DNA from 4 places in the Cellulosimicrobium sp. JZ28 genome. Region 4 is predicted to be linked to each of the others. Evidence: riboswitches for the same ligand, from Rfam matches in the RefSeq annotation. Region 4 holds a riboswitch; each other region holds the start of a gene.
The links. A riboswitch is a leader RNA that binds a small molecule or an ion and turns the genes downstream of it on or off. The one in region 4 is predicted to bind thiamine pyrophosphate.
Positions count from the first base shown of each region.

Region 1 (7,646 bases), 1.2 Mb from region 4:
CGGTCGCGCGCGAGCTGGCGACGAACCCCTTCCTCGCCCGCTGAGCGCGGGTCCGGGGGCCGGACGATGCGGTCGCGGCTGCCGGCGTCTGGGAAGATCTGACCCATGGCCAGGCCCACACCCCTCTCCGGTTTCCCCGAATGGCTCCCCGACGGTCGCATCGTCGAGCAGCACGTCCTCGACACCCTGCGCCGGGTGTTCGAGCTGCACGGGTTCGCCGGGATCGAGACGCGCGCGGTCGAGCCGCTCGACCAGCTCCTGCGCAAGGGCGAGACGTCGAAGGAGGTCTACGTCCTGCGCAGGCTCCAGGAGGAGCCGCAGGACGACGCCGCGGCCGGGTCGGCCGCGAAGGGCGACAAGCAGCTCGGCCTGCACTTCGACCTGACCGTCCCCTTCGCGCGCTACGTGCTCGAGAACGCCGGGCACCTCGCGTTCCCCTTCAAGCGCTACCAGATCCAGAAGGTGTGGCGCGGCGAGCGCCCCCAGGACGGGCGCTTCCGCGAGTTCACCCAGGCCGACGTCGACGTCGTCGGCGCGGGCGAGCTGCCCTACCACTACGAGGTCGAGCTGCCGCTCGTCATGGCCGAGGCCCTGGGCGCGCTGCGCGACATCGGCGTGCCCGAGGTCCGCGTCCTCGTGAACAACCGCCGGGTCGCCGAGGGGTTCTACCGCGGACTCGGCATCGACGCGGTCGACGACGTCCTGCGCCAGATCGACAAGCTCGACAAGGTCGGCCCCGAGAGGGTCGCCGCGCTGCTCGAGTCCGAGGCCGGCACGACGCCCGAGCAGGCGCAGGCGTGCCTCGCGCTCGCGGGTATCAGCGGGAGCGACTCCGGCGTGGTCGACCGCGTGCGGGCGCTCGCGGCCGAGCACGGCGTGGAGAGCGAGCTGCTGGAGACCGGGCTCGGCGAGCTCGGCGCGCTGATCGAGGCCGCGAGCGTGCGCGCCCCGGGCGTCGTCGTCGCCGACCTCAAGATCGCGCGTGGCCTCGACTACTACACCGGGTCCGTCTACGAGACCGTGCTCGTGGGCCACGAGCAGCTCGGCTCGATCTGCTCGGGCGGGCGCTACGACACGCTCGCGTCCGACGGCGCGAACACCTACCCCGGCGTCGGCCTGTCGATCGGCGTGTCCCGGCTCGTGTCGCGCCTGCTCTCCGCCGGCCTCGTGCGCGCGACGCGGTCGGTGCCGAGCGCCGTCGTCGTGGCCGTCACGAGCGAGGAGACGCGCGACGCCTCCGACGCGGTCGCGCACGCGCTGCGCGCCCGCGGGGTGCCGGTCGAGGTCGCACCCGCGGCCGCGAAGTTCGGCAAGCAGATCCGCTACGCCGACCGGCGCGGCATCCCGTTCGTCTGGTTCCCCGGGCGCGTCGAGGACGACGGCACGCGCTCGCCCGACCAGGTGAAGGACATCCGCTCGGGGGAGCAGGTCGACGCCGACGCGGCGACGTGGGAGCCGCCCGCCGAGGACCGCTTCCCGCGCGTCGTGCCCGCGGAGGGCTGACCCCGCCGCACCGGGGAGGGGAGGGCGCCGTGACGCGACCGGTCGAGCTCGCCCTGCCCTTCCAGGGGACGTGGCTCGTGCGCAACAGCCCGGCGCGCCGCGTGCCGAGCCACGGCACCGACCTCTTCGCGACGACGTACGCGATCGACTTCGTCGCCGTCCGAGGGCGGCGCACCGCCGCCGTGCGCGACTGGCGCACCGCGCTGAGCACCGAGCCGCCCGAACGGTTCGTCGCGTTCGGGCGGCCCGTGCTCGCCCCGGCGGCGGGCACCGTCGTCGCGGTGCACGACGGCGAGCCCGACCACGAGGCCCGCCGGTCGCCCACCGCGCTGCTCGGCTACGCGCTCACGCAGGCGGCGCGGGCGCGCGGCGGTGCCGCGGCGCTCGCGGGCAACCACGTGGTGCTCGCCCTCGACCCGCCCGGCACGTACGTCGTCCTCGCGCACCTGCGCGCCGGGTCCGTGGCCGTCGTGCCCGGCCGACGGGTCGAGGCGGGCGACGAGCTGGGCCGGTGCGGGAGCTCGGGGAACTCGACGCAGCCGCACGTGCACGTGCAGGCCATGGACGCGCCGGACGCGCTCGCCGCCCGCGGGCTACCGCTCGTCTTCCGGGGCTTCCGCGAGCGGTCCCGCGACGGCTCGTCGCGCGTCGTGGACCTCGGCGTCCCGGCGGAGGGCGCGGTCGTCGAGCCTGCGTGACCGCGGTCCGGCAAGCCTCACGCCGTGAGCGCGCCCAGCCCCGTGACCCAGCCCGCACGGACCCCGACGACGACCACCGCCGCGGCGACGGCCAGCACGGCGACCGCGGCGACGACGTCGGGCACGCCGAGCGGGACGGGCCGCGCCGTGGTGCGCGGACCGGAGCCCAGGCCGCGCGACTCGAGCGCCACGGTCAGGCGCTCGGACCGGCGCACGGCGCCGACGAGGAGGGCGAACGCGGCGCTGCCGAGCGCGCGGGGGACCGGGGGAGCGTGCCGGGGCGCCGCCGCGGGTCGCGCACGGCCTGGGCGCAGCGGATCGTGTGCCAGGCGTCGGGCAGCTCGACGAGCAGCCGGTGGGCCGCGAGCACCGCGTACGTCCACGTCAGGGGCAGCCGCCCGTGCTGGTGGAGGCTCGTCATGAGGCGCACCGGGTCGGTCGTCACCGCGACCGTGAGCGAGAGGGCGCCGACGAGCAGCGTGCGCACGGCGAGCCCGGCGCCGATCGTCAGGCCGTCGGAGCCGACGGTGACCGGGCCCAGGTCTACCGGGTCGCCGCCGGGCCGGGTGGCGACGTTGACGACCAGCAGGCTGGTCGCGAACACCAGGAAGGGCACGTGCGCGAGGGCGAGCGTGCGGACCGGGACGCGTCCCGCGACCAGCAGCGCCGCGACCGAGAGCACCCACCCGATCGCGGGGGTGTACGGGTCGGTGACGAGCAGCGCACCCGTCGACACGACGAGGACGGTCGCCAGCTTGACCGTCGGGTTCCAGCGCCCGAGGGGCGTGCTGTGCGGAGCGCTCACGGGGCGACCTCCGCGAGGGCTGCGGGCGCGGTCTCTGGGGGTTCGGCCGCGACGGCGGTGCCCGAGGCGGCGTCGAGCGCCCGGACGAGCGCGCCCGGGTCCACGCCGTGCCGGCGGCCCGTGCGGGCCCACCACGCGAGCAGGGGAGGACGGCGCAGGCGGGCGCGCCGGCACAGCGCGTCGTCGGCCAGCACGGTGGCGGGCGGCCCGAGCGCCACGAGCCGGCCGCCGACGACGACGGCGACACGGTCGGCGAGGGCCGCGACGAGCGCGAGGTCGTGCGTGACGACGACCACCGCGCCGCCCGCGTCGGCGCGCTCGCGCAGCGCGTGGGCGACGGCGTCCGCCTGGGCGCGGTCGAGCCCCGACGTGGGCTCGTCGGCGAGGAGGACGGGCGGGTCGAGCACCGTCGCCGTCGCGAGGGACAGTCGCCGCTGCTCGCCGCCGGAGAGCCGGTACGGGTTCGCGTCGGCGAGGTGCGTGAGGGCGAACGCGTCGAGGGTGCGCGCGACGCGTCCGTCGACGTCGTCGAGCCGCGCGAGCCGGGCCGACCAGGCGATCTCGTCGCGGACCGTGCGCGCGAGGAGCTGGTGCTCCGGGTCCTGGAACACCATCGCGACGGGCGCGCCGGGCGCCGTCGTGACCTCGCCCGTGGTCCGTTCGAGTCCCGCCAGCCCGCGCAGGAGGGTCGACTTGCCGCCGCCGTTCGGCCCCACCACCGCGAGCACCTCGCCCGCGCGCACGTCGAGGTCGACGTCGCGCACCACCGGCGTCTCGTCCCGCCCGCGCCGCCGGCGGCCTGCCGCGGCGCGATGCACCGCGAGGCGACGGGCGCGGAGGACGACCGGGCGGTCAGGGGCGAGCGCCGCCGGGCCGGTGTCTGCGTCACGGGGGTCCGCGGCGCGGGGGTCGGCGCGCGCGAGGTCGACGAGCCAGGCGTCGGTCGCGGGCGCGCCGAGCGGGCCCGGGGCTCCGGCACGCTCCAGCCGGATGTCGAGCGGCAGCCAGCACCCGAGCGCGGCGAGCGTGGCGGCGTGCGCGCGCAGGACGGCGGTCGTGGGGCCGTGCGCGACGACGCGACCGGTGTCGTCGAGCACGAGCGTCGCGGTCGGGAGGGTCCCGACGTTGTCGAGGCGGTGCTCGACGAGCACGACCGACCGGCCGGGGGTGTCGGGCGTGTCCTGTCCGGGCGCCCGGACGAGCCTGCCCACGAGCGTCCCGACCTCGTGCGCCGCGGCCGGGTCGAGGAACGCCGTCGGCTCGTCGAGGACCACGAGCTCGGGGTCGGCGACGAGCGCCGCCGCGAGGGCGACGCGCTGCGCCTCGCCCCCCGACAGCGCGTGGGTCGGCCGGTCGTGCAGGTGGTCCGCGCCGACGGCGGCGAGCGCGGCGGTCGCGCGGGCGTCCATCGTGCGCGGGTCCGCCGCCCGGTTCTCGAGCGCGAACCGCAACTCGTCGTCGACGCGGGCGAGACAGAGCTGGTCGCCCGGCCGCTGCTGGACGAGGCCGACGCGCGCGGCGAGCGCCGCCGGGGTCGTGTCGCGCGGGTCGACGCCCGTCACGCGCAGGTCCCCCGCGACGGAGCCCGGCAGCGTGTGGGGCACGACGCCGACGAGCGCGCGCAGCAGCGTGGACTTCCCGCAGCCCGAGGGGCCCAGCACGAGCAGCCCGGTGCTCGCGGGGACGGTGAGGGTGAGGTCGTCGAGCACGCGCGTGCCGTCGTGGCCCACGGTGACGGTCAGGCCGGCGGCGGCGACGGCGTCGGGCACGTCGCCGGGCACGGCGTCCGGCGTGACCTCCGGTGCTGCGGTCGGTGCCTCAGCCACGGCGGTCGGCCCCGATCGCGAAGGCGTCGAGCGCGCCGGTGCGGGCGAGCGCGTCGCCGAGGAGGCGCGCCGCGATCCCGCACAGCACGACGCACGAGACGACCTGCACGCCGAGCCGGAGCATCGCGTAGTCCTGCCCGATCCAGCCGAAGCGGACCGCGTTGAACGCGTACGTGAAGAGCGCCGCGCTCACGCCCGACGCGACGAAGACCCACCAGCCGTAGCGGCGGTATCGGGTGAGGGCGAAGGGGATCTCGGCGCCCACGCCCTGGACGAGCCCCACGAGGACGAGCAGCGGGCCGGCGGGCGACGCGAGGAAGACCACCTCGACGAGCGCCGCGAGCGTCTCGGTGAGGACGCCGACGCCCGGCTTGCGCACGATGTACGTCGCGAGCGGGCCGACGACGATCCACGCGCCCGCGAGCACGTTGGCGGCGAGGTCCGCGAGCGGTCCCATGGCGAGCTGGAGCGGGGCCCAGAGCTGCACGAACGCCCAGTAGACGAACCCGAACACGACCCCCAGCACGGCGACGAGGACGGTCTCGTGGAGGGTGAGGCCGCGGCGTCGGGCACGGCTCGGGGGAGTGGCGACGGCGCGGTCCCGAGGGGCGGGCGTGGGACCCACGCCGTCGGGTCGGTCGTCGGGCGTGGCGGTGGGCGGGGTCGCCCGGGGCGGCGTGGTGCGGGGCTCGGTCATGCGCTTCCCTCCGTCGGGCCCCCGGGGCGAGGGGTGCACGACGGCGCGCCACCGCCGCCCCCGCGCGGACGGCACGCGCGGGGCACGGGCACGAGCGCGCAGGGGACGGTGACGTCCGCCCTGCTCCCTTCGCTGGTACGAACCAGATCAGGTTCCACGGGTCTGCAGGAGGGACGGGTGTCCGGCCTGCACTCTCAGCGCTCGTGCGCTCCCCGGGGGCGTTCGGCCCGACCCTAGGGCCTGGACGCCCGCCGGACAATCCCGGCGTCTCACCCACCGGGACGCCCGGCCGCCGTGAGAAGGTGACGGCGACGAGGCGCCCGCGCGGACCCGGGTACGGGCTCCGACTACGAGGAACGAGGCAGTGCGCATGACCCGAGACAACGACCCCGCCGCGGTCGCCGAGCTGGACCGCCTCGACGAGGCCGTGCGGAGCGCGCCCGCGGGCGACACGTCGGCCCAGATCGCGCTGTGGCGGCAGACGGTGCACCTCGGCACGTGGTTCTTCATCGCGCGGGGGTCCGAGGACCAGCCGCGTCCGTACGCCGTCGCTGCGGACCAGGGGCCCATGATCTGCCTCTACAGCAGCGCCGCGCGCGCGGACGAGGCGGCCCGGGCGCTCGGTCTGGCGGACGACGAGACAGGCGCCGTGCCGTTGCTCGGGGTACCCGTGCCGGCGGCGATCGACTACGTCGCGTCCTTCGGCGCGGCCGGGGTCGTCGGTGTCGCGCTGGACCATCCGCGCATCGGCCACCACATCCCCCTCGGGAACCTGGCGCTGCTCAAGGCGTGGTCCGCCGACGAATGACCCGCCCTTGACAGCTCGTTCGAACGTTTGTTCGAATAGCGCGATGCGGTGGGACGGACAGGCGCTCGGCGCGGACGACGGCGCGCTCCCCGGGCTGGAGCGGGTCGGCCTCGTCCGCAGCGTGCGCACGCCCGAGTTCGCGGGCATCACGTTCCACGAGGTCACCGCCAAGAGCGCGCTGTCCAAGGTGCCGGCGATGTCGCGCATGCCGTTCCGGTGGACCGTCAACCCCTACCGCGGGTGCAGCCACGCGTGCTCCTACTGCCTCGCGCCCGCCACCCCGGTGCTGCTGGCCGACGGCACGCAACGGCCGATCGGCGAGCTGCGTGTCGGCGACGAGATCGTCGGCACCGCCCCGCACGGCGCGTACCGGCGCTACGTGCGCACCCGGGTGCTCGACCGCTGGACCACCCGCAAGCGCGCCTACCGCGTGACCCTCGCCGACGGCACGCGCCTCGTGGCGAGCGGCGACCACCGGTTCCTCACCGAGCGCGGGTGGCGGCACGTCGTCGGCGGTGCCGGGCACCGTGCCCGCCTGGCGCTCGGCGACGTGCTCGTCGGGCCGGGCGCCGCGGCGCTCGCGGACGGGCGGCCCGTCCTCGACGGCCAGGACGTCACCGGCGGCGAGGCGCTGCGCGTCGACTCGCTGGAAGCACTCGACGGGCCGGGGGAGACGACGGAGCTGGTCGACATCACGACCGGCACGCGCGACTTCGTCGCCGCGGGGGTCGTGAGCCACAACTGCTTCGCCCGCCCCACGCACCAGTACCTCGACCTCGACGCGGGCGAGGACTTCGACCGGGAGGTCGTGGTCAAGGTCAACGTCGACGACGTGCTGCGGGCCGAGCTCGCCCGCCCGTCCTGGGCGCGCGAGGCCGTCGCGCTCGGCACCAACACCGACCCGTACCAGCGCGCCGAGGGGCGCTACCGCCTCATGCCCGGCATCATCGACGCGCTCGCAGGGTCGGGCACGCCGCTGTCCGTGCTGACCAAGGGCACGCTCCTGCGCCGCGACCTGCCCCTGCTCGTCGACGCGGCCTCGCGCGTCGAGGTCGGGATCGGCGTGTCCCTCGCGCTTCTGGACCCCGAGCTCCAGGCGAGCGTCGAGCCGGGTACACCCTCGCCGCGCGCGCGGCTCGACCTCGTCCGCACGGTCCGGGAGGCCGGTCTACCGTGCGGCGTCATGGTCGCCCCCGTGCTGCCGTGGCTCACCGACTCGACCCGCGCGCTCACCGAGCTGCTCGACGCCGTCAAGGACGCGGGCGCGACGGGCGTCACGGTGCTGCCGCTGCACCTCAAGCCCGGCACT
Region 1 covers NZ_CP017660.1:1,648,320-1,655,965, forward strand. Annotated here, with positions in the region: gene BJP59_RS07560 (MBL fold metallo-hydrolase) at 1-44, shown strand, start outside; gene hisS (histidine--tRNA ligase) at 106-1,503, shown strand; gene BJP59_RS07570 (M23 family metallopeptidase) at 1,533-2,201, shown strand; gene BJP59_RS07575 (hypothetical protein) at 2,219-2,392, opposite strand; gene BJP59_RS07580 (energy-coupling factor transporter transmembrane component T family protein) at 2,395-3,006, opposite strand; gene BJP59_RS07585 (ABC transporter ATP-binding protein) at 3,003-4,832, opposite strand; gene BJP59_RS07590 (ECF transporter S component) at 4,825-5,529, opposite strand; TPP riboswitch at 5,635-5,754, opposite strand; gene BJP59_RS07595 (hypothetical protein) at 5,900-6,337, shown strand; gene BJP59_RS07600 (Rv2578c family radical SAM protein) at 6,381-7,646, shown strand, end outside.
Region 1: another riboswitch for thiamine pyrophosphate. It lies ahead of BJP59_RS07590 (ECF transporter S component); the one in region 4 lies ahead of BJP59_RS12960 (TenA family protein).

Region 2 (7,646 bases), 510 kb from region 4:
GCCCGCCGTACCGCACGACGACGTCGCGCACCGCGAGCCCGGCGGCCTCCCCGGTGCCGGGGCCGGGGCGCGACGGCTCCGGCGCGCCCGCGCGCGCGGGGGCGGGGTCGGTCTGCACCATCAGAACTCTCCTCCGGGTCGGTCGCCGCGCAACCGCTCGGCGAGCAGCATCACGGTCGCGGTGAGCAGCGCGAGCACGACGCTCGCCGCGAGCGCCATGCCGTAGTTCTCGGCGCCCGGGCGCCCGATGAGCCGGAAGATCACGACCGGCAGGGTCGCGCTGTCCGGGCGGGCGAGGAACGACGTCGCGCCGAACTCCCCGAGCGAGACGGCGAACGCGAACCCGACGGCGAGGCCGAGCGAGCGCGCGGCGATCGGGCCGTCGACCGTGCGGAACACGCGCCCGGGCGCGGCGCCGAGGGTCGCGGCGGCCTCGCGCAGGCGCGGGTCGATGGCGCGCAGCGTCGGCAGGACCGTGCGCACGACGAGCGGCGTCGCGACGACCGCCTGCGCGATCGGCACCAGCAGCCCCGACGTGCGCAGGTCGACGTCGAGGCCGAGCGGCCGGTCGAGCGTGACGAGGAAGCCGAAGCCGACGGTCACCGCGGAGACCCCGAGCGGGAGCATGAACACCGAGTCGAGCACCGAGATCGCGCGCCGCCCGCCGCGCGAGCGCGGGCGCCGGGACACGACGAGCGCCACGAGGCCCCCGATCACGACGGCGAGCACGGTCGCGAGCGCGGCGGTGCGCAGCGAGTTGCCCGCCGCCTCCCACACGGTGACGGACAGCGCGTTGCGCCCGCCCGTGGTGCCGAGGTTCGCGTAGTTGTCGAGGCCCCAGCCGCCGCCCGGGACGCGGAACGAGCGCACGACGAGCGTGCCGAGCGGCAGCCCGACGAGCACGACCACCACGGCCGCGGTGAGCGCCGCGGGCGCGAGGTCGCCCGTCGGGCGGCCGTCGCGCCACAGGCGCAGCGGGTGGGCGGACGACGCCGACGACGACAGGTTGAGGGCGCGCTCGCGCCGGGCCCGCGTGCGATTCGCGACCGTGAGCGCCGCCGCGACGACCACGAGCTGCACGACCGACAGCACCGCCGCGGTGCGCAGGTCGAGGAACTGCGTGGTCTGGATCCAGATCTCCGTCTCGATCGTCCCGTAGCGGATGCCGCCGAGCACGAGCACGACGCCGAACGCCGTCGCGCAGAAGAGGAAGACGATCGACGCGGCGCTCGCGATCGCGGGCGTGAGCGCCGGGAGCGTCACGGTGCGGAACGCGCGCCACGGCGTCGCGCCGAGGGCGCGCGCCGCCTGCTCGGCGCGCGGGTCGAGGTGCTCCCAGAGGCCGCCGACCGTGCGCACCACGACGGAGTAGTTGAAGAACACGAGCGCGACGACGATCGCGGCGAACGTCTCGTCGAGCCGCAGGAACCCGAGCGGGCCGCCCTGCACGAGCAACGACCGGAACGCGACGCCGACGACGACGGTCGGGAGCACGAACGGCACCGTGACGAGCGCGCGCACGACCCGGCGCCCGGGGAACCGGCACCGGTACAGCACGTACGCGCCGGGCACGCCGAGCAGCAGCGACAGCGCCGTGCCGAGCACGGCCTGCCAGAGCGTGAGGCCGACGATCCGCCACGTGCGGGGCTCCGAGAAGACCTCCGCGAACCCCGAGAGGTCGAGGCCGCCGTCGTCCCCGACGAACCCGCGCGCCACGAGCGTGACGACCGGCCACGCGAAGAACACCCCGAGGAACGCGAGCGGCACCGCCGCCGCCAGACCCCACAGCACCCCGCGCCCGACGCCGCCCCGCCGGACCTCCCGACCCCTCACCACGGCTCTCCCCCGCGCGACCACGGCTCTACCCCGAGCGACCACGGCTCTACCCCGCGAGGGAGAGCCGTGGTCGCTCGGGGACCGGGGGTCAGTCGACGACCGTCGCCGTCCATGCCTTGATCCACTCGTCGCGGTGCGCCGAGACGTCGGCGGGCGCGACCTCGAAGGGTTCGTCGGCGAGCGGCGCGAACTCGGCCCAGCCGTCGGGCAGCGTGACGGAGTCGTCGGCGGGGTACATGTACATCTGGTCGGCGACGTCGGCCTGGAACGTCTCGCTCACGAGGAAGTCGAGGAGCTGCTGCGCGCCCTCGGGGTTCTTCGCGTTCGCGAGCACGCCCGCGTACTCGACCTGGCGGAAGCACGTGTCGAGCAGCGCGCCCGTGGTCGACGCGGAGCCGTCCTCGGTGAGCGTGAACGCGGGCGACGTCGAGTACGACAGCACGAGCGGGCGCGGCCCCGCGCCCTCCGAGCCGGAGAAGTCGACGTAGTACGCGTCGGACCAGCCGTCGACGACCTTCACGCCGTTGGCGCGCAGGTCCGCCCAGTAGTCCTCCCAGCCGTCCTCGCCGAACGCCCCGACGGTCGCGAGGAGGAACGCGAGGCCCGGCGACGACGTCGCGGGGTTGGTCACGACGAGGAGGTCCCGGTACTCCGGCTTCGCCAGGTCCTCGAGCGTCACGGGCTCGGGGATCCCCGCGTCCGCGAACCACGCGTGGTCCACGTTGACGCACACGTCCCCGAGGTCGACGGCGGTGAGCTCACCGCGGTCGCCGACCGCGTACGACGCGGCGGACTCCGAGACGTCCGCGGGCGTGTACGGCTCGAGGACGCCCTCGTCGATCGCGCGCGACGCGAAGGTGTTGTCGATCCCGAACACGACGTCGCCGAGCGGCGAGTCCTTCGTGAGGATCAGCTGGTTGACCAGCGCGCCGCCGTCGCCGGGCGCGACCTGCTCGACGGTGAGCCCGCTCTCCTCCTCGAACGCGGCGAGCACGTCGTCGCTCACCGCGAAGGAGTCGTGGGTCACCAGGGTGACCGTGCCCCCGCTGCCCGACGACGCGTCGTCGCCCCCGGCGCCGTCACCACCCGAGCAGGCCGCGAGGGCGAGGAGCGCGAGCGTCGCGCCCACGCCGGTCGCGAGGGCCCGGCCGCGGCGGGCGACGGTGGTCGTGTGCTGCATGTGTCCTCCCTGGACGTTCAGGAGGGGTCCACCGGCCCGACGAGCCGCGCGCCGGGTGGGCGCGACGGACCGCGCGAGCAGGTGATCGAGAATCCCGACTTCCTCCACCGGTGCTAACCGGATCAGGTTCGAGGGTCTGCGGTGGTCCGCACTCTCAGCTCCTCCAGGAGCTCCCCTGTCGTTCACCGCGAGCCTACACCGGCCCCTCACCCGGAGAGTCCCCTGAGAGAACCCTGAGCACCGGAGACCGCGGACCAGGGACGGTTCGGGGCCTGTCCCCGATGCCGCGGGCACGCGCGCCGCGGGAGGTTCGGTACGGCCGCCGGGAGCCCCGGCGGCCACCACAGGACGACGCCGCCCGGCGAGCCACGACGCTCCCGCGCAGCGGCACGACGAGAGGACGGACGAGGACGTGACGACGACAGGTGCGGCACGGCGGAGCACCCCGCGCGAGGGCGCGCCCGCTGAGGGCGCCGAGGGCGGTGCACGACCCGCGATTGCCACCGCGCGCGGGCTGGTGAAGACGTACGGGCGCGGCGAGGCCGCGGTGCGTGCGCTCGACGGCGTGGACGTGGACGTCGAGAAGGGTCGGCTGACGGCGATCATGGGCCCGTCCGGGTCCGGGAAGTCCACGCTCCTGCACTGCCTCGCGGGGCTCGACTCCCCCACGGCTGGGACCGTCGTCGTCGACGGCGAGACCGTCTCCGCGATGAGCGAGCGCCGGCTGACGCGCCTGCGGCGCACGCGCCTGGGGTTCGTCTTCCAGTCGTTCAACCTCGTGCCGACGCTCACGGCGGAGGAGAACATCGTGCTGCCGCTCGCGATCGCCCGGCGCCCCGTAGACCGGGAGTGGTTCGACCGCGTGGTCGACGCCGTGGGCCTGCGCCCCCGGCTGGGGCACCGGCCCGCCGAGCTGTCGGGCGGGCAGCAGCAGCGGGTCGCGTGCGCGCGGGCGCTGGTGTCGCGGCCCGCGATCGTGCTCGCGGACGAGCCGACGGGGAACCTCGACTCGCGCGCCGCCGCGGAGGTCCTGGGCTTCCTGCGCGCGTCCGTGGACGACCTCGGCCAGTCCGTCGCGATGGTCACGCACGACCCGACCGCGGCGTCGTACGCCCACCGGGTGCTCTTCCTCGCGGACGGCCGCCTCGTGACCGAGCTCCACGACCCCACGCCCCAGGCGGTCCTCGACACGCTGGGCTCCCTCACGCCCGCCGCGCCGGCCCCGGCGCACGCCGCCCCGGCAGCGACGACGGCGGCCGCCCGATGATGGGCCGGATCGCGCTGCGCGGCGTGCGCGCGCACGGCGCGCAGCTCGTCCTCTCGGTCCTCGCCGTGACGATCGGCGTCGCGTTCGTGACCGGCACGTTCGCGCTGCGCGCGATGCTCGCGACCACGTTCGACGGCATCGTCGCCTCGTCGGTCCAGGCGGACGCGTACGTGCGCGGCGCGTCGTCGGCCGGGGACGCGCTGATGTCGACGTCGGCCCAGGTGGGCGGTGCGCGCAGCCTCGTCCCGGCGGACCTGGCGCGCGACCTCGGCGCGCGCGACGACGTCGCGCTCGCGCTCCCGGAGGTGAGCGGTCCCGCCGTGCTCGTGGGCGCGGACGGGACCGCGGTCCTCGGCAGCCAGGCGCCGAGCATCGGCGTCGCCTACGACCCCCGCGACCCCGGCCCGCAGGTGGTCGACGGCCGCGCACCCCGCGACGGTGGCGAGGTCGCGCTCGAGTCGGCGACGCTCGCGGCGTCGGGCCTCGCGGTGGGCGACACGACCGACGTCGTGCTGGGCGACGCCGTGCGGCCCGTGCGCGTGGTCGGCGAGGTCTCGCTGTCCGCACCGATGGCGGGCGCGACGATCGTCCTGCTCGACGCCGGGACCGCCGCCGGGACGTACGCGCCCGACGACCTCGTCCCGTCGGTCGCTCTGTACGCGGCCGACGACGTCTCCCCGGAGGCGCTGCGCGACGCCGTCGCGACCGCGCTCCCGGCGGGCGCCGAGGCGCTGACGGGGGCGGAGCTGCGTGCCGAGACGAGCGAGGCGATCACCGACCAGCTCGGGTTCGTCTCGACGTTCCTCCTGGTGTTCGCCGCCCTCGCGCTGTTCGTCGGCACGTTCATCATCACCACCACGTTCTCGATGCACGTCCGACGCCGCACGCGCGAGCTCGCGCTCCTGCGCGCGGTGGGCGCGTCGCCCGGGCAGGTGTTCGGCTCCGTGGTGGGGCAGGCGGCGGTCGTCGGGGCCGTGGGCGCGCTGCTCGGCGTCGGGGCCGGGTTCGGCCTCGCGGAGCTCGCCCGCAGCGGGCTCGGCGCCGTCGGCATGGAGCTCTCCGGCTCGCTGCCCGTCACGACCACGGGGGTCGCCGTCCCGCTCGTGGTCGGCGTCGTCGTGTCGGTGCTCGCCGCCGCCCTGCCCGCGCGGCACGCCGCGCTCGTGCGCCCGGTGGAGGCGATGCGCGCCGACGTCGTCCGGCCCACCGGGACGGGGCGGGCCCGTGCCGTCGCCGGTACCCTCGCGCTGCTCGCGGGCGTGGGGCTCGTCGTCGCGGCGGCCGTGGCCGGCAGCGGGGGCGCGCCCCTCCTCGGTCTCGGCGCGGCCGGCGTCGTCGCGGGCGTGCTCCTCCTCGCGCCGCTCGCGGTCGGCCCGGTGCTGACCGTCCTCGCCGCGCCGTTCGTCGCGCTGGTCCGCCCGCTCGGCGGTCTCGCGCGCGGCAACGTCACGCGCCAGCCGCGGCGGACCGCGGCCACCGCGGGCGCGCTCGTCGTCGGGATGGCGCTCGTCTCGACGACGTCCGTCCTCGCGCTGTCCACCCGCGTCTCCGTGCAGGACATCGTCGACCAGGAGACCGCGGCCGACCTCGTCGTCCGCTCGGCGATGCCGTACCTGCCCGACGGGGTCGCGGGCGACGTCCCCGCCGTGCCCGGCGTCGCTGCGGTCGACGTCACGACGTACGGGCAGGTCGTCGTCGACGGCGAGCCCCAGCTGGTCGTCGGGTTCCCCGCCGAGGGCTTCGGCCGCTCCGTGCGCACGACCGCGACCGAGGGCGACCTCGCCGCGTACGCACGGGGCGAGGCCGCCGTCATGGCGGACGCGCTCGACGAGCACGGCTGGGCCCTGGGCGACGTCCTGACGCTCGCCGACCCGGCACGGCCCGACCTCCCGGCCCGGGAGGTGCGCATCGGCGCGGTGGTCGACTCGCACGCGTTCTCCGTCGACCTGCTCCTGCCGCCCGACGTGGCGGCCGCGGTCGGCGCGACGACGACGGAGATGCTGTTCCTCGACGCCGAGCCCGGCGCGGACCTCGCGGCCGTCCGCGCCGGGGTGACCGACGCCGTCGCGCCGTACGTCGTGGCGTCCGTGCTCGACGCCGACGAGTTCGCCGCGGACGTCGCCGGCCAGGTCGAGTCGGTCCTCGCGATCGTCTACGCCCTGCTGGGGCTCTCCGTCCTCGTCGCCGTGCTGGGCATCGTCAACACGCTCGCGCTGTCCGTCGCGGAGCGGACGCGCGAGATCGGGCTGCTGCGGGCCGTCGGGCTCGGGCGGGCCCAGCTCGCGACGACGATCGTCATCGAGTCCGTGCTCGTCGCGGTGTTCGGCACGGCCGTCGGGCTCGCCGTGGGGACCGGCCTCGCCGCCGCGCTCCCGTCGGTGCTCGCGGACCAGGGCTTCACGACGCTCGCCGTGCCGTGGGCCCAGCTCGGCGCCATGCTCGTGCTCGCGGGCGTCGTGGGCGTCGTCGCCGCGGCGTGGCCCGCGGTGCGCGCCGCGCGCCTGCCCGTCCTGGACGCGGTGAGCCACGACTGAGCCGGGTGCGCGCGCCGGGCGACGCGTGGGCGGCGACTTCGCACTACGGTGGTCGTGCGAGCACGCCCGGCGCCGCCCGGCGCCCCGACCGACGGAGGAACCCCTCGTGGCCGACACGAACGAGAACGAGCAGACCCTGGCCCTCAAGGTCGGGACCGTCGCCCTGACCTTCGCCGCGGGCTGGGCCGCGCAGAAGCTCGTCACGTTCGTCTGGGCCAAGGTCACCGGGCACGACGCCCCGAAGGACCTCGACGACGAGGAGGTCGGCGTCGTCCAGGCCGTGACCTTCGCCGCCGTCGCCGCGGGCGTCGGCGTCCTCGCCCGCCGCTTCGCGGGCAAGGAGGCGAAGCGCGTCGTCGCCCGCCTCGCGTCGCGCGCCTGACGCTCGGCCCGCTCCGTCCGCGCGAGGGAGGCCGGGCCGCCGGGTAGCCTGGCGCGCGTGACCGCCCCGCCGGCGAGCCCGACGACGCCCCCTCAGGACTCGATCCTGCGCGCCGGCCTGCGCGTCCTCGCCGACGCCGGCCGGCTCCTGGCCCGGCACTGGCCCGCGCTCGTCGCGGTCGCCGTCCTCGCGCAGGTGCTGCACGAGCTCGCGCTGCGGGCCGCGCTCGCCGTCGCGCCGTCGTCCGGGGTGCTCGGCCTGCTCGTGCTGTGCTTCTCGCCGCTCGCGACGGTCGTCGGGATCGTCGTCATGCTGCACGTCCTGCGCCGGGAGCCGCGCACCGAGCGCGACCGGCTCGAGGTCCGGGCGCTGCTCGGCTCGATCGCCTCGGTCCTCGTGCCCTACCTCGTCATCTACGAGTTCTACGGCGGGCTGTCGTCCGACTGG
Region 2 covers NZ_CP017660.1:3,382,364-3,390,009, forward strand. Annotated here, with positions in the region: partial or broken gene BJP59_RS20360 (ABC transporter ATP-binding protein) at 1-121, opposite strand, end outside; gene BJP59_RS15155 (ABC transporter permease) at 121-1,836, opposite strand; gene BJP59_RS15160 (thiamine ABC transporter substrate-binding protein) at 1,925-3,016, opposite strand; TPP riboswitch at 3,099-3,203, opposite strand; gene BJP59_RS15165 (ABC transporter ATP-binding protein) at 3,513-4,283, shown strand; gene BJP59_RS15170 (ABC transporter permease) at 4,280-6,817, shown strand; gene BJP59_RS15175 (DUF4235 domain-containing protein) at 6,924-7,199, shown strand; gene BJP59_RS15180 (hypothetical protein) at 7,257-7,646, shown strand, end outside.
Region 2: another riboswitch for thiamine pyrophosphate. It lies ahead of BJP59_RS15160 (thiamine ABC transporter substrate-binding protein); the one in region 4 lies ahead of BJP59_RS12960 (TenA family protein).

Region 3 (7,646 bases), 2.1 Mb from region 4:
CGCGTGCTCGTCGTCGGCGCGGGCGGCCTCGGCAGCCCCGCGCTGCTCTACCTCGCGGCCGCGGGCGTCGGCACGATCGGCATCGTCGACGACGACGCCGTCGACACGTCCAACCTCCAGCGCCAGGTCATCCACGGCGGGTCGGACGTCGGGCGCCGCAAGGTCGACTCCGCGCGCGAGAGCATCGCGGACGTCAACCCGCACGTCCACGTCGTCGAGCACGCGCTGCGGCTCGACGCGGACAACGCGCTCGACGTGCTGCGCGGCTACGACGTCGTGCTCGACGGCGCCGACAACTTCCCGACCCGCTACCTCGTCTCCGACGCGGCCGAGGTCCTCGGCCTGCCCGTCGTCTGGGGCTCGATCTACCGCTTCCAGGGACAGGTCAGCGTCTTCTGGGCCGCGCCCCGGTTCGCCGTGCCCGACGACGCCCCGCTCCCGGACGCCGCGGGTCCCGATCCCGCGGCGGGGTCGGGGGAGCAGGGCCCGCGCGGGGTCACCTACCGCGACGTGTTCCCCGTCCCGCCGCCCCCGGGCGCGGCACCCGACTGCGCGACCGGCGGCGTGTTCGGCGCGATGTGCGGCACCGTCGGCTCCGTCATGGCGACCGAGGCGATCAAGCTCGTCACCGGCGCCGGCACGACGCTGCTGGGCCGCCTCGCCGTCTACGACGCCCTCGACCTCTCGTGGCGCCAGCTCACCGTGCGCGCCGACCCGACGCGCGAGCCCGTCACCGCGCTCCTGCCGGGCGACGGCGCCTACGCCGCGTTCTGCGGGCTCCGGCCCGCGGCGCAGGCCGTGGCGACGCCCGGTGCCGGGGCGGGGCCGACCGGGGCAGCCGGGCCCGCGCCGCGCGACGTGTCCGCCCCCGACGCGGCCGCCCTGCTGCGGGCCGACGGCCTCGCGCCGTTCCTCCTCGACGTCCGCGAGGACTGGGAGGCGCAGGTGCGCCCGCTCCCCGGGTCGACGCTCGTCCCGAGCGGCGCGTTCCTCGGCGGCGCGCAGGACCCCGGTGCCGCCGCGGCGCTCGCGGACCTGCCCGCCGACCGCCCGGTGCTCGTGGTGTGCGCGGTCGGCGGCCGGTCGGCCCGCGTCGCCGACGCCGCCCGCGCCGCGGGCCTCGACGCGCGCTCCGTCGTCGGCGGCGTCCCCGCCCTCCTCGACGCCCTGAAGACCCCCACCCCCTAGCCCCCCTCCCTGCACGTCGACCAGGTGGTCGTGGCGCGTCCTGGTCGGCGGACGAGCCGGGATGGCCTGCTCGGCCCGCCGGGACCGCCTGGTCGACGGGGTCAGAGGGCCAGGTCGAGGCGGCCCTGCGGGGACGAGCTCGCCAGGGCGCCCTCGCGGCGGGGGATGCGCCCGGCGCCCGCGGCGAGCCGGCCCGACTCGACGGCGAGGCGCATCGCGCGGGCCATGCGGACCGGGTCGGCGGCGCGCGTGACGGCCGTCGCGAGGAGCACGCCGTCGCACCCGAGCTCCATGGCGAGCGCGGCGTCGGACGCCGTGCCGATCCCCGCGTCGAGGATCACGGGCACCCGGGCCGCGGCAGCGATCGCCTCGATGTTGCGCGGGTTGAGGATGCCGAGCCCCGTGCCGATGGGCGCCCCGAGGGGCATGACGGCGGCGCAGCCGACGTCCTCCAGCCGGCGCGCGAGGATCGGGTCGTCGTTCGTGTAGGGCAGCACGACGAACCCGTCGCGCACGAGCTGCTCGGCCGCCTCGACGAGGCCGACCGGGTCGGGCAGGAGGGTCACGTCGTCGGCGATCACCTCGAGCTTGACCCACTCGGTACCGCACGCCTCGCGCGCGAGGTGCGCGGTGAGCACGGCCTCCCGCACCGAGAAGCACCCGGCGGTGTTGGGCAGCGCGCGGATACCGAGGCGGGCGAGCAGCGCCCAGATCCCCGCGTCGGGGCTCGCGTCCCCGCCGGCGCGGACGGCGACGCGTCGCATCGCGACGGTCGTGAGGGCGGTGCCCGACGCGACGAGCGCGTCCTCGAGCGTGAGCAGGTTCGCGGCCCCACCGGTGCCCATGACGAGGCGCGACCCGATCGGGGTGCCGGCGACGACGAGCGGGTCGTCGGCGCCGGTCGGCCCGCTCGCGGTGGCGGGGGAGACGTCGGTCGTGGTCATGGGTCCTCCTCAGCCGCCCTGGACGGCGGTGACGATCTCGATGCGGTCCCCGGGCGCGACGACGGTCGTCGCCCAGGCGCCGCGCGGCACGACGGCGTCCCCGACGGCCACCGCGACGCCCTGCGGCGTGCCGTCGGCGACGTAGGCGGGGACGAGCGCGGCGACGAGCCGCTCCAGGTCGACGTCGCCGTCGAGCGGGTACGGCTCGCCGTTGACGAGCGCGGTGGGTGCGGGTGCGGTCACGGGTCTCACCTCGGTGTCGTGGCGGTGCGGGCGAAGCGGTCGGTCCGGGCGGTGGCGAGGGCGGTCGCGACGTCGTCGCCGTGCTCGCTCCCGCCGAGCGCGAGGAGCCTGCCGAGCCCGGCGACGACGGCGTCGGCCGTGAGCGGGGCGAGCAGGATGCCGTTGCGGCCGTGGCCCGTCGCGAGGTGCAGCCCCGGGACGTCCGTCGGCCCGACGAGCGGGAGGTTGTCCGGGGTCGCGGGGCGGCCCCGCGGCGTCACCTCGACCAGCGCGGCCTCGTCGATCCCCGGCAGGAGGGCGCGGGCGTCCCGCAGGAGCGCGAAGACGCCGCCGGCGGTGGCGCGGCGGTCGTCCGGGTTCTCCTCGGTGGTGGCCCCGACGACGACCTCCCGGTGCCCGGCGCGCGGGCCGGCAGGCTCGGGGTCGCGCGGCACGACGTACACCGGCCGACCCTGCACGAGCCCGCGCACGACGTGCTCGAGCGCGAGGTCCGGGCCGGCGTCGAGCCGCAGCGTCTGACCCTTCACCGGGCGCGTGGGCACGACGACGCCCGGCACGTCCGCGAGGAGGGCGCCCGACTGCCAGCCCGCCGCGACGACGACCGCACCCGCGCGGTGGAGCCGGCCGGCGTCGTCGTGCACGCCGACCACGCGCCCGGCATCGAGCGCGAGCCGGGTCGCGGACGCGCGGACGACGCGCGCCCCGGTGGCCGAGCCCGCACCCGCGGCGTCGCGCCCGCCGACCGCCGAGAGCAGCGCGGCGTGCGTCGCGCGCGGGTCGACCGCGTGGTCCGCGGGGGCCCACGCCGCCCCGGCGACGCGCGGGCCCAGGTACGGCTCGCGGCGGCGCGCGTCGGCGACGGTGAGCTCGTGCGACGCGAGACCGTGCGCGGCGTGCAGCGCGAGGACGCGGCGGAGCAGCGCGAGGTCGTCCGCGTCGTAGGCGAGGGTGAGCGTCCCGGCGATCCGCAGCCCGACGTCCGCCCCCGTCGCCGCGCGCAGGTCCGCGGCGAACGCCGGCCACGCCGCGGCGGCCGCGAGGTGGAGCCGCAGGGCGGCCTCCTCCCCGAAGTCGGCCTCGGTCACCGGCGCGAGCATCCCCGCGGCGGCATGCGTCGCGCCCGCGCCCGGCGCCGGGTCGAGCACCGTGACGGTCAGGCCCGCGCGCGCCGCGCGCCACGCGACGGCGAGACCCACGATCCCGCCCCCCACGACGACGACGTCACGCGCGCCGTCGGGCACGACGGAGCCACCCGCGGACGGGTGGACGGACAGGCTCATGTGCGCTCCCTTCGCTGGCATGACCCAGATCAGGTTCGACGGTCGGCGGCGACGCCCTCTCAGCCCCGTGCGGGGCTCCCGTGCTGTCGGCCACAGTACCTCCTGCCGTGGGCCCGCCGAGGCTAGGCTCCCGCGGGTGAGCTCCGAGACCTCCACCACCCCGGCCACTCCCGCCCCGTCGGCAGGGGACGCCGCACGCGCCCGGCTCGCCGACGCGCGGCTCTACCTCTGCACGGACGCGCGCGAGGAGCGCGGCGACCTCGAGGACTTCCTGCGGGCGGCGCTCGCGGGCGGGGTGGACGTCGTGCAGCTCCGCGACAAGACGCTCGACGTCGCGCGCGAGCTCGAGCTCCAGGAGCTCGTCGCGCGCGTCGCGACGGAGCACGGCGCGCTGTGGGCCGTGAACGACCGGGCGGACGTGGCGTCGGTCACGGGCGCGCCGGTCGTGCACATGGGCCAGGGCGACCTGCCGGTCCTGGCCGTGCGGGCGCTGCTCGGCGCGGGGCCCGTGCTCGGCCGGTCCACGCACTCGGCCGCGCAGGCGGCCGCGGCAGAGGCCGACCCGGCGGTGGACTACTTCTGCGTGGGCCCGCTGTGGGCGACCCCGACGAAGCCGGGGCGGGCCGCCGTCGGCCTGGACCTGCTGCGCGACGTCGCGGCGACCCGGCCCGCGACGCCCTGGTTCGCGATCGGCGGGATCGACGCGGACCGGCTCGACGCCGTCCTCGACGCGGGCGCGACCCGGATCGTGGTGGTGCGCGCGATCACGGCGGCGAGCGACCCGGAAGCGGCGGCCCGCGCCCTGCGCGAGCGCGTCGCGGCGCGCGTCGCGGCGCGCGCCGAGGCGCGCACCGACGCCTGAGACGCGGGACGAGCCCCGCCGCACGGCGACTATCCTGGACGGGTGACGTCACCCGCCACCGCTCCCGACACCCCCACCACCGCCGAGGTGGCCTCGACCCCGCGGCCCGTGCTCGTCGTCGACTTCGGCGCCCAGTACGCGCAGCTCATCGCGCGCCGCGTGCGCGAGGCCAAGGTCTACTCCGAGATCGTGCCGCACACCTTCACGGTCGAGCAGATGCTCGCCAAGGACCCGGCCGCGATCATCCTCTCGGGCGGCCCCTCGTCCGTGTACGCGACGGGTGCCCCGTTCGTCGACCCGGCGCTGTTCGAGGCCGGCGTGCCCGTCATGGGCATCTGCTACGGCTTCCAGGCCATGGCGAAGGCGCTCGGCGGCGAGGTCGCCCAGACGGGTCTGCGCGAGTACGGCGGCACCGAGGTCGAGGTGTGCGCCGCGGGCGTGCTGCTCGACGGCACGCCGCAGAACCAGACCACGTGGATGAGCCACGGCGACGCCGTGCACCGCGCGCCCGAGGGCTTCGAGGTCCTCGCGACGTCGTCGGGCTCGCCGGTCGCCGCGTTCGAGGACCGCGAGCGTCGCCTCTACGGCGTGCAGTGGCACCCGGAGGTCAAGCACTCCGCCCACGGCCAGACGGTGCTGGAGCACTTCCTGTACGACGGCGCGGGCCTCGCCCCGGACTGGACGCCCGGCAACGTCATCGCGGACCAGGTCGCGGCGATCCGCGCCCAGGTCGGCGACGCGCGCGTCATCTGCGCCCTCTCGGGCGGCGTGGACTCCGCCGTCGCCGCGACGCTCGTGCAGCGCGCGGTGGGCGACCAGCTCACGTGCGTGCACGTCGACCACGGGCTGATGCGCGCGGGCGAGGTCGAGCAGATCGAGCGCGACTTCGTCGCGGCGACGGGCGTCAACCTCGTGATCCGCGACGAGAAGGAGCGGTTCCTCACCGCGCTCGCCGGGCACAGCGACCCGGAGACCAAGCGCAAGATCATCGGCCGCGAGTTCATCCGCGTGTTCGAGGACGCGGCGCGCCAGATCGTCGAGGACGCGGGCGAGCACGGCGCCGAGGTGAAGTTCCTCGTGCAGGGCACGCTCTACCCGGACGTCGTCGAGTCCGGTGGCGGCGAGGGCGCGGCGAACATCAAGAGCCACCACAACGTCGGCGGCCTGCCCGACGACCTGCAGTTCTCGCTCGTCGAGCCGCTGCGCACCCTGTTCAAGGACGAGGTCCGCGCGGTTGGCCGCGAGCTCGGCGTGCCCGAGGAGATCGTCGCGCGCCAGCCGTTCCCCGGCCCCGGGCTCGGCATCCGCATCGTCGGCGAGGTCACGGCGGACCGCCTCGAGACGCTGCGCGCCGCCGACGCGATCGCGCGCGAGGAGCTCACGAAGGCCGGCCTCGACCAGGAGATCTGGCAGTGCCCGGTCGTGCTGCTCGCCGACGTCCGCTCGGTCGGCGTCCAGGGCGACGGCCGCACCTACGGCCACCCGATCGTGCTGCGCCCCGTCTCGTCCGAGGACGCGATGACGGCCGACTGGACGCGCCTGCCCTACGACGTGCTGTCCGTCATCTCGACGCGCATCACCAACGAGGTCTCCGAGGTCAACCGCGTCGTGCTCGACGTGACGAGCAAGCCCCCGGGCACCATCGAGTGGGAGTGACCCCCTAGCGGGACGGGCGGGCCCGACGATCCACGGCGATCGTCGCGGCCCGTTCGTATGCCCGCTCCACGTCGGCGAGCACGCGCGGCCAGCCCGCCGACGACGGCACGTCCCGGTTGTGGGCGACGATCCGGTCGAGCAGGCCGTCCTCGGTCGCGAGGCGCACGAGCGCGTCGGCGAGGCCGGCGTCGTCGTCCGCCACGAGCGCGTCGACGCCGTCGATGAGGCGCTCCGCGACGCCCGACTGCGAGCGCGTGAGCACCGCCAGCCCGGCGGCCTGGCCCTCGAGCGCGGCGATGCCGAACGCCTCCTCGACGGCGGGCGCGGCGAACACGTCGGCGCGCGCGTAGAGCCGCTGGAGGCCCGTCGCGTCGAGGCGGCCGGGGAGCGACACGACCGACCCCAGCCCGTGCTCGGTGACGAAGCGCCGCGCGTCGGCCAGCTCGGGGCCGTCCCCGGCGAGCGTCACGTGCAGCGCCCCCTCGGGGAGGCGCGCGACGGCGTCGCGCACGACCTCGAGGAACGGCAGCACGCGCTTGCGGGGCGCGAACCGCGTCGCGGCCACGACGTGGACGGCCGAGCCCTCCATGCGGTCGGCGCGCTCGGTGCGCGGGACGCGCCACGCGTCGAGGTCGAGGCCGTTGTGCAGCACCACGACCTCACCGTGGTCGCCGACGATGCGGCGCAGGGGAGCGGCGGTCAGCTCGCTCACGGCCGACCACAGCACGGGCCAGCGGGACCAGCGGACCACGCGGTCGAGCCCGGCGAACGCGCGCTCCGCGCCGCCCCAGACGCTGTGCACGGTGAGCACCGCGGGCAGCCCCGCGCGCACGACCGTCCGCAGCGACGCCTGGGTGGAGGGCGTCAGCACGCCCATGTGCAGGTGCACGACGTCGGGCCGGTCGGCGCGCAGGACCTGCGCCACGTGGTGCGGCGCGCGCGGGTGCACGGGGTAGCCGCCCGGGACGCGCGCGGCGAGCCGGTGCACCGTGACGTCACCGTCCCGCTCGGTCGACACGCCGTGCGCGCCGGGGCGCGCGGGCGTCGTGCAGACGACCGCGACGTCGTGACCGGCGGCCGCCTGCTGCTGCGCGAGCCGCGCGACCTGGGTCTCGATGCCGCCGAGCAGCGGCAGGTAGCAGTCGGTCAGGTGGGTGATGCGCACGGACCGCATCCTCCCATCCCGGCCCCGGCGGACCGCGCGGTCGCCGCCGCGCCCGCCCTGAGGTGCGCGTTCGCCGCGCGGTGGGCGTCTCCCGTCGCTACCGTGGGCCCCGTATGGGTGGTTCGACCGTCCCGTGACCGGCCCGCACCCGCGGGCCGTCTCGCGCGGGCGGCTGCAGGTGGGTCCTGACGAAGGGGAGAACGCGCCATGTCGAGCACCGTCACCGTCACACCGACGAAGGGGGCACGGGGCATCGGCCTCGTGTCGATCATCGCGGGCATCATCCTTCTCCTCGCGGGAATCGGCAC
Region 3 covers NZ_CP017660.1:772,897-780,542, forward strand. Annotated here, with positions in the region: gene BJP59_RS03480 (ThiF family adenylyltransferase) at 1-1,188, shown strand, start outside; gene BJP59_RS03485 (thiazole synthase) at 1,290-2,132, opposite strand; gene thiS (sulfur carrier protein ThiS) at 2,142-2,375, opposite strand; gene thiO (glycine oxidase ThiO) at 2,381-3,655, opposite strand; TPP riboswitch at 3,645-3,747, opposite strand; gene thiE (thiamine phosphate synthase) at 3,792-4,517, shown strand; gene guaA (glutamine-hydrolyzing GMP synthase) at 4,560-6,173, shown strand; gene BJP59_RS03510 (glycosyltransferase family 4 protein) at 6,178-7,338, opposite strand; gene BJP59_RS20275 (hypothetical protein) at 7,546-7,646, shown strand, end outside.
Region 3: another riboswitch for thiamine pyrophosphate. It lies ahead of thiO (glycine oxidase ThiO); the one in region 4 lies ahead of BJP59_RS12960 (TenA family protein).

Region 4 (7,646 bases):
AGCCCGGCTACGGCAACTGCACCGGCCACATGTGCACGGTCTTCCGGGTCAACGCGAACTCCACGTTCCCGTCCGGCACCTACACCTTCCGGTGCTACTACGACGGCAACCAGGTCGGGAGCTACTCCTGGACCGAGTACCTCGCGGCCGGCAGCTACGTCGACCTCGGGTGCATCCTCGGCAACCCGTACGGCACGCAGCGCACCGCGACGGTGACGGTGAGCATCTCACCGGGGAACGGCGTGACCGTCGAACCGAAGCCCTGGCCCATCCTGTGACGCGGTCCTGAGACGGCCGATCTGCCGTCGGCGAATGAGCCGACGGCAGATCGGCCTCCTCGCGAGGCCCGGGCGGGCGCAGGGTGGTCGCATGACCACGCACCTGACCGGCCGACCCGCCGTCGGCGACCACCACCGGACCCCGCGCGCGGAGGCCGCCGCCCCGGCGGCCTCGTCGTTCGACGACCAGCTCACGACGCGCCTGCTCCACCAGCGCATCGTCGTCCTCGGCACGGCCGTGGACGACGCCGTCGCGAACCGCCTGTGCGCACAGCTCCTCCTGCTCTCGGCGGAGGACCCGCGCGCGGACGTCGCGCTCTACGTCAACTCCCCCGGCGGCTCGGTGAGCGCCGGCCTCGCGATCTACGACACGATGCGGCTCATCCCCAACGACGTGTCGACCGTCGCGATGGGCTTCGCCGCGAGCATGGGCCAGTTCCTCCTGTGCGCGGGGACGCCGGGCAAGCGGTTCGCGCTGCCGCACGCGCGGATCATGATGCACCAGCCGTCGGCCGGGATCGGGGGCACCGCCGTCGACATCGCGATCCAGGCGGAGAACCTCGTGTACACCAAGGGGCTCATGCACCGGCTCCTCGCGGAGAGCACCGGGCAGTCCGTCGAGACCATCGCCGACGACTCCGACCGCGACCGCTGGTTCACCGCGCAGCAGGCGCTCGAGTACGGGATGGTCGACCGGATCGTCGAGAGCGTCGACGACGTCCGCCCCGCCCGCGCGGCCCGGAAGGTGGGTCTGTGATGGCGAGCTACACGATCCCGACCGTGGTCGAGCGCACGCCGCTGGGCGAGCGCGCGTTCGACGTCTTCTCCCGCCTGCTGTCGGAGCGCATCGTGTTCCTCGGCACGGAGATCGACGACGGCGTCGCGAACGTCGTCATGGCGCAGCTCCTGCACCTGGAGTCGGACGCCCCGGACCAGGAGATCGGGCTGTACATCAACTCCCCGGGCGGCTCCGCGACCGCGCTCATGGCGATCTACGACACGATGCAGTTCGTCCGCTGCGACGTCTCGACCATCTGCATGGGTCAGGCGGCCTCGGCCGCGGCCGTCCTGCTCGCGGCGGGCACGCCCGGCAAGCGGTTCGTGCTGGAGCACTCGCGCGTCCTGCTGCACCAGCCGTCGGGCGGCGGGGAGGGCACGATCTCGGACCTGTCGATCCAGGCCGAGGAGATCCTCCGGATCCGGTCCGAGACGGAGGAGGTGCTGGCGCGGCACACGGGCCAGACCGTGGAGCGCCTGCGCGCCGACACCGACCGCGACCTGGTGCTCACCGCGCGCCAGGCCGTGGAGTACGGCGTCGCGGACGCCGTCGTCACCTCGCGCAAGCTCGCCGCGGCGGCGTGACGCCCGACCGCGGGGGTGGCCCGGACGTCGTCAGCCGCGTCGTCGGCCGCGTCGTCGGAACCACGACCGGCGGCGCGGCTCGGGGGTCGTCTCCGCGGGCGACGGCTCGGGCACGGCCGGGTCCGGCGCCGCGGCCGCAGGCTCGGGCGCGGTCGGCTCCTCCGCCGGCGGCTCCGGGACGGTGAGCGCGGGCGCCGTCGGCTCCGAGGCCGCAGGGTCTGCCGAGGCCGGCTCCGACGCCGCGGCCTCGGGCTCCGCCGCTGCGGCCTCGGGCTCGGCGGCCAGGGGCGCGGCGGCCTCGGGCGCAGCGGCCTCGGGCGCAGCGGCCTCGGGCGCGGCGGTCCGTCGGGACGACGCGGAGATGCCCGCGATCCGTCCGCGCTCGTCGAACCGCACGGTCACGGTGCCGTCGGGCACGTCCAGCACGACGGCGCCGGTCCCGTCCTCGACGGCCGGCAGGCCACGTGCGCTCGCGTAGGACGCGACGGCGCGCCGGTGGTCGACGACCGTGACGGACAGCAGCCCTTCGCTCAGCGTCCGCACGACGCGCGGCACGCTCGGTGCCGGCAGGGCGAGGTCGGCGTCGTCCAGGAGGAACCACGCCCGCGTGCCGCCGCCGACGGGGGCGCTGTAGTGGGCGAACGAGCCGGTCACGGCCTTGGCCGCGAGCGCGAGCCGGTGGGCGAGGTCGTCGGCCAGCGGGAGCTCCGGCTCGGCGGCCTCGCGCAGCCCGGTCCGGCGCGTGCTCTCGGCGGCGGTGAGCACGGCGTCGGGGAAGCCGTTGACGTTCTGCCACGCCCACATCCACGTGCCCGGCCCGGGCGCGGCCGTGCCGAGGAACTGGAGGCGGCACGTCGCGGTCCCGCCGTCGGGCGCGGTGAAGGTGAAGACCCCGGTGGTCAGGTCGGCGGCCCAGGCGTCGTCGCCGTGGAGGTCCGTCAGGTGGAGCTGGTGCTCGTGGGAGAGGAACGCGGCGTCGTCGACGAGGTCCTGGAGGGCCGGGACGTCCTGGGCTGCCGTGCCGTGCGCGGTCTGCGGCTCCGTCATGGACCGACGGTAGCGGCGCGCACGGCGCCCGGCCCCCGCACGACACGCGGTGCGACGGGACCGCCGCTCAGGCCGCGAGGAGCAGGACGTCGCCGGCGCGCGCCGTCGGACGTCGGAGCGTCTCGGCGACGGGGAGGTCCCGCACGGGCTCGCCCACCGGGGCGACGTGCCGTGGCGCGGAGAGGGCACCGCGCTCTCGCGCGGAGGACAGCACGCGGACGGGCGCGAGCGGCCGGAGCTCCTCGCCCGTGCGGGCGACGAGGTCGACGAGCCGCAGGCCGAGGGCGCCGCACACGGCGGCGAGGACCTCGGACGACGCCTCCTTGCGCCCGCGCTCCACCTCGGACAGGTAGGCGGTGGAGACGCGCGCGGCGGCCGCGACGTCGACGAGCGTGCGCCCCTGCGCGAGCCGCGCCCGCCGCAGGATCCCCCCGATGACGTGGCGCAGGAGGGGCTCCGCCCGTCCGCCCGCCCGGGAGCGGGGGCTGGGCGTCACCCCGTCCGGCACCACGTCCGGCAGCGTGCCCGGCACCGCGCTCGTCGCGTCCATGCGTTCACGCTACCCGCGGCCCACCCGAGTGCCGAGGCACCCGGGTGGGTATCTGCTGCTGGCGTAAGGCCGGGCGCACGACGCGACGCCGGCCGCGCGCCCGGCCGGACGGGTCACCAGCGCTCGAGCGACCAGGCCATCTGCCAGAAGCGGATCTCGTGGCGGCAGCTCAGCTCGAACGCGCGCTCCATGCGCGCGCGCTCCGCCTCGCCCGCGTCCGCGGCGAGCGCGTCGAGGCGTGCGCGCAGGTCCGTGAGGACGTCCTCGGTGCGCTCGGCCGCGTAGAACTGCCACCAGCCCGCGAGCGGGTGGTCGTCGCCGAGGGCGCCGGGCGTCGTCTCGCGCTCGCCGAGCCAGAAGCGCCGCGCGGACCAGATGTAGGTCCACGGGCACGGCAGCAGCGCGGCGAGCAGCACGCCGAGCGAGTCGCGGCCGGCCGCCGTCATGTGGTCCACGTAGGCCTGCGCGCTCGGCGCGAGGCGGTGCGTCTGCGCCTCCTCGTACGTCACGCCGAGGAAGTCGCACATCGCGTGGTGCGCGTGCGACTCGTCGTCGAGGAGGAATCCGGCCTTGTCATGGAAGTAGGCCGCCCACGACCGGTCGGGCGCGAGGGCCATGCCGAGGCCGTAGCAGCGTAGGTAGGCCGTGAGGTACTGGTGGTCCTGGCCCACGTAGTGGCGGACCGCGGCGGGCTCGACGGAGCCGTCGCGCAGCCCGGCCAGGAAGGGGTGGTCGTAGAACGTCTCGAAGAGGTCCGCGTACCGGCGGGCGAGGTCGGCGGTGAAGCCGGTCTCCTCCTGCCGGACGAGCGCGGTCGGGTCGTCCGCGAGGACAGGGTTCAGGGTGATGGCAGCAGGCGTCGTCATGCCCACGTTCCTCCGCTCGTGCTAGCGAGATCAGGTTCGACGGGTCCGGGCGGCCGTACCGCTCGTCTCAGTCCCTCGGCCCAGGCCGTGGCCTGGGCGGGACGCCCCGCGTGGTTCGCGCCGACCCTAGCAAGGACGACGTGGCTGCGGCAGCCCTCGCCACGGCGTGGGAATATAGTTGTAGCGACAACAAGTTGGAGGAGACATGACCACGAGCACGCCGGGCGCGCCGACCGACCGCCTCCTGTCCCCGTCCACGAGCATGGACGCCGTCACGCTGCGCGTGGGCGACCTCGAGCTCATGACCTCGTACTACACGGGCGCGTTCGCCCTCGCCCCGCTCGAGGAGCGGTCGCGCGGCTCGGAGGTGCACCGTGTGCTGGGCCGCGGCCGCACACCCATGCTGCGCCTCGTGCACACGCCCGGGCTGCCGCCCGTCGACCCGCGCCAGGCCGGCCTGTTCCACACGGCCTTCCTGTTCGACGACGGCCCGAGCCTCGCCGCGACCGTCTACCGCGCCGCGCAGGACCGCCGCGGCACCTTCGTCGGGTCGAGCGACCACCTCGTCAGCGAGGCGTTCTACTTCACCGACCCCGAGGGCAACGGCGTCGAGCTCTACACCGACCGCCCCCGCGAGACGTGGGTGCGCGAGCACGGCCAGATCCTCATGACGACGACGTTCCTCGACCCGAACGCCTACCTGCGCACGCACCTCGACCAGGAGACGTTCGACGCCGGCCCCTCGCTCGCGGGCCGCGTCGGCCACGTGCACCTCCAGGTGGGCGACGTCGCGACCGCCCACGCCTTCTACGTCGACGCCGTCGGCTTCGAGGCGACGCTCACCGGGTACAGCGGGGCGCTCTTCGCGTCCGCGGGCGGGTACCACCACCACGTCGCGATGAACGTGTGGAACAGCGCGGGCGCCGGGCCCCGCGCCGCGAGCCTCGGGCTCGGCGACGTCGCCGTCACGGTGCCGGGCCGCGAGGACCTCGACGCGCTCGTCGCGCGCCTCCGCGCCCGCGGGCTGGAGCACGCGGACGACGGCCGCTCCGTCGTCGTGCACGACCCGTGGGGCACGCGCGTGACGCTGTCCGTCCCGGGTACCACGACCGAGGAGCTGCTCGCGCGCTGAGGCGCGGCGCCCCGGGCACGGAGCGCGCGCCCGGGGCACGAGGCGCACGATGGGAGGACCCGCCGAGCGCACCGAGGAGCGACCGTGTTCCGCAGCCTCTTCCCCGTCCTCACCGTGGCCGACCTCGACCGGTCCCTCGGCTTCTACCGCGACCTGCTGCGCGGGACGGTCGAGTACGCGTTCCCCGACGACGGCCCGCCCGTCTACGTGAGCGTGCGCGTGGGCCGGTCGCCGCTCGGGCTCGGGCAGGGCGACCCGCCTCCGGCGGACACCCGCGTCGTGCTGTGGGTGTACGTCGACGACTGCGACCGCGCCGTCGAGCACCTCGCGGCCGCGGGCGTGCCCGTCCTGGAGCCGCCCGCGGACCAGCCGTGGGGCGAGCGCGTCGCGCGCGTACAGGACCCGGACGGCACCGTCGTGATCCTCGGCCAGGAGGCCGCTCTCCCGGCCGAGCCGGAGGGCCCGACGGGGCTGTCCTAGCCCGGGGAGGCCTGGCGCCTCGGAGCCGACCGCCCGTCGGCATGGTGCCCCCACCGGGACTCGAACCCGGAACACGCCGGGTTTAAGCCGGCCGCCTCTGCCAGTTGGGCCATGGGGGCGCGGGCCGAATCTACCGCGCGCGCGGGGCTCCCCGGGCCCGTCGCCACGACGGCCGCCCGCTCGGGACCGGGACGCGACGAGGGGCGAGCCGCACGCGCGGCTCGCCCCTCGTCGTCGGGCACGACGGCCGGGCCGGGCCCGGCCGCGACCTCAGGAGGCCTTCGCCGCCGGCGTCCGGTCGTCGGCGTCGACGGTGCCCGCACCGGACTCCGCCGCGGCCGCCGAGCCCTGCGCGGTCTGCTTGACCGGGTCGCCGTCCTTCTTGGGCGGGACGGACGCGGCGCGGAACTCCGCGCGCGGGTCGTGCAGCGAGCCGAGCGACACGAGCTCGCGGCCCATGAGGAACTGGCCGATCCAGCCGATGAAGATGCGGATCTTGCGGTTCCCCGTCGGCATCGCCATGACGTGGTAGCTGCGGTGCATGAGCCACGCGAGCGTCCCGCGGAGCTTGAACACGCCGAACAGCTCCGCGACGCCCTTGTACAGGCCGAGCGACGCGACCGTACCGACGCTCTTGTGGCGGTACTCGACCGGCGGCTCGCTGTGCAGCTCGAGCGCGAGGTTGTCGGCGAGGCGCGTGGCCTCACGGATGGCGTGCTGCGCGTTCGGCGGGCAGAACTTGCCCGGGTTCAGCACGTCCGGGACGGCGGCGCAGTCGCCCGCGGCCCACGCGTTCGGCACGACGTTGCCGTCGGCGTCCGCGACCTGGAGCGTCGGCAGCACGGTGATGCGGCCCAGCTTGTCGACGGGGAGGTCGGACGACTCCTTGAGGACCGGGTTCGCCTTGACGCCCGCGGTCCACACGATCGTGTCGGAGTCGAACTCGACCCCGGTCGACGTGACGACGTGGCCGTCCACGCACGACGACAGGAACGTGCTGAGGTGGAACTCGATGCCGCGCTTCTTCAGCTCGTCGAGCGCGTACTGCGCCATGGGCTCGCTCAGCTCGGGCAGGATGCGGCCCGCGCCCTCGATCATGACGAAGCGGAGGTCCTTCTCCTCGATCGTCGCGTAGTTGCGCGTCGCGTAGCGGGCCATGTCCTCGATCTCGGCCAGCGCCTCGATGCCCGCGAACCCGCCGCCGACGAACGTGAACGTGAGCATGCGGCGACGCAGCTTCTCGTCCCACGTGGACGACGCGACGTCCATGCGGTTGAGCACGTGGTTGCGGACCGCGATGGCCTCCTCCACGTTCTTGAAGCCGATCGCGTTCTCCGCCAGGCCCGGGATGGGCAGCGTGCGCGACACCGAGCCGAGGCCGACGATCAGGTGGTCGTACGTGACCGAGTAGTCGTCACCCTCCTCCGGGTGGATCGTCACGCGGCGGTCCGTGTGGTCGATCGAGACGACCTTGCCCTGGAGCACGTCGACGCCCTTGAGCGCACGGCGGTGCGGCGCGACGACGTCGCGGCCGTCGATCGAGCCCGCGGCCGCCTCGGGGAGGAACGGCGCGTACGTCATGTACGGGCGCGGGTCGACGACGACGATCGCCGCCTCGCGGCGACCGAGCTTCTTGCGCAGCCGGCGGGCGGCGTACAGACCCACGGAACCGCCGCCGAGGACGACGACGCGGGGCACCTTGCGGGGCCGCGGCGAAGCGGTCTGGGCACGGCTGACCGAGGTCAGGTCATTCTGAGGCATGGTTCCAGAGTATTACCGGTTGCGGCACAGGCGAGCCGGAGCGTCCGCCTGACGGGCGTGACGCGCCCCACGCCGCACGGACGGACGGGCACAGAGGCGGGCACACGCGGGCACAGGCGACATTCCGCAGGGCCCGGGGCCGGGGTGGTGCGCCGCCGTCCGCGGTCGGC
Region 4 covers NZ_CP017660.1:2,875,871-2,883,516, forward strand. Annotated here, with positions in the region: gene BJP59_RS12935 (Ig-like domain-containing protein) at 1-278, shown strand, start outside; gene BJP59_RS12940 (ClpP family protease) at 370-1,035, shown strand; gene BJP59_RS12945 (ClpP family protease) at 1,035-1,640, shown strand; gene BJP59_RS12950 (DUF6882 domain-containing protein) at 1,671-2,687, opposite strand; gene BJP59_RS20240 (helix-turn-helix domain-containing protein) at 2,755-3,237, opposite strand; gene BJP59_RS12960 (TenA family protein) at 3,351-4,103, opposite strand; TPP riboswitch at 4,094-4,222, opposite strand; gene BJP59_RS12965 (VOC family protein) at 4,309-5,235, shown strand; gene BJP59_RS12970 (VOC family protein) at 5,320-5,715, shown strand; tRNA gene BJP59_RS12975 (tRNA-Leu) at 5,758-5,834, opposite strand; gene BJP59_RS12980 (NAD(P)/FAD-dependent oxidoreductase) at 5,986-7,476, opposite strand.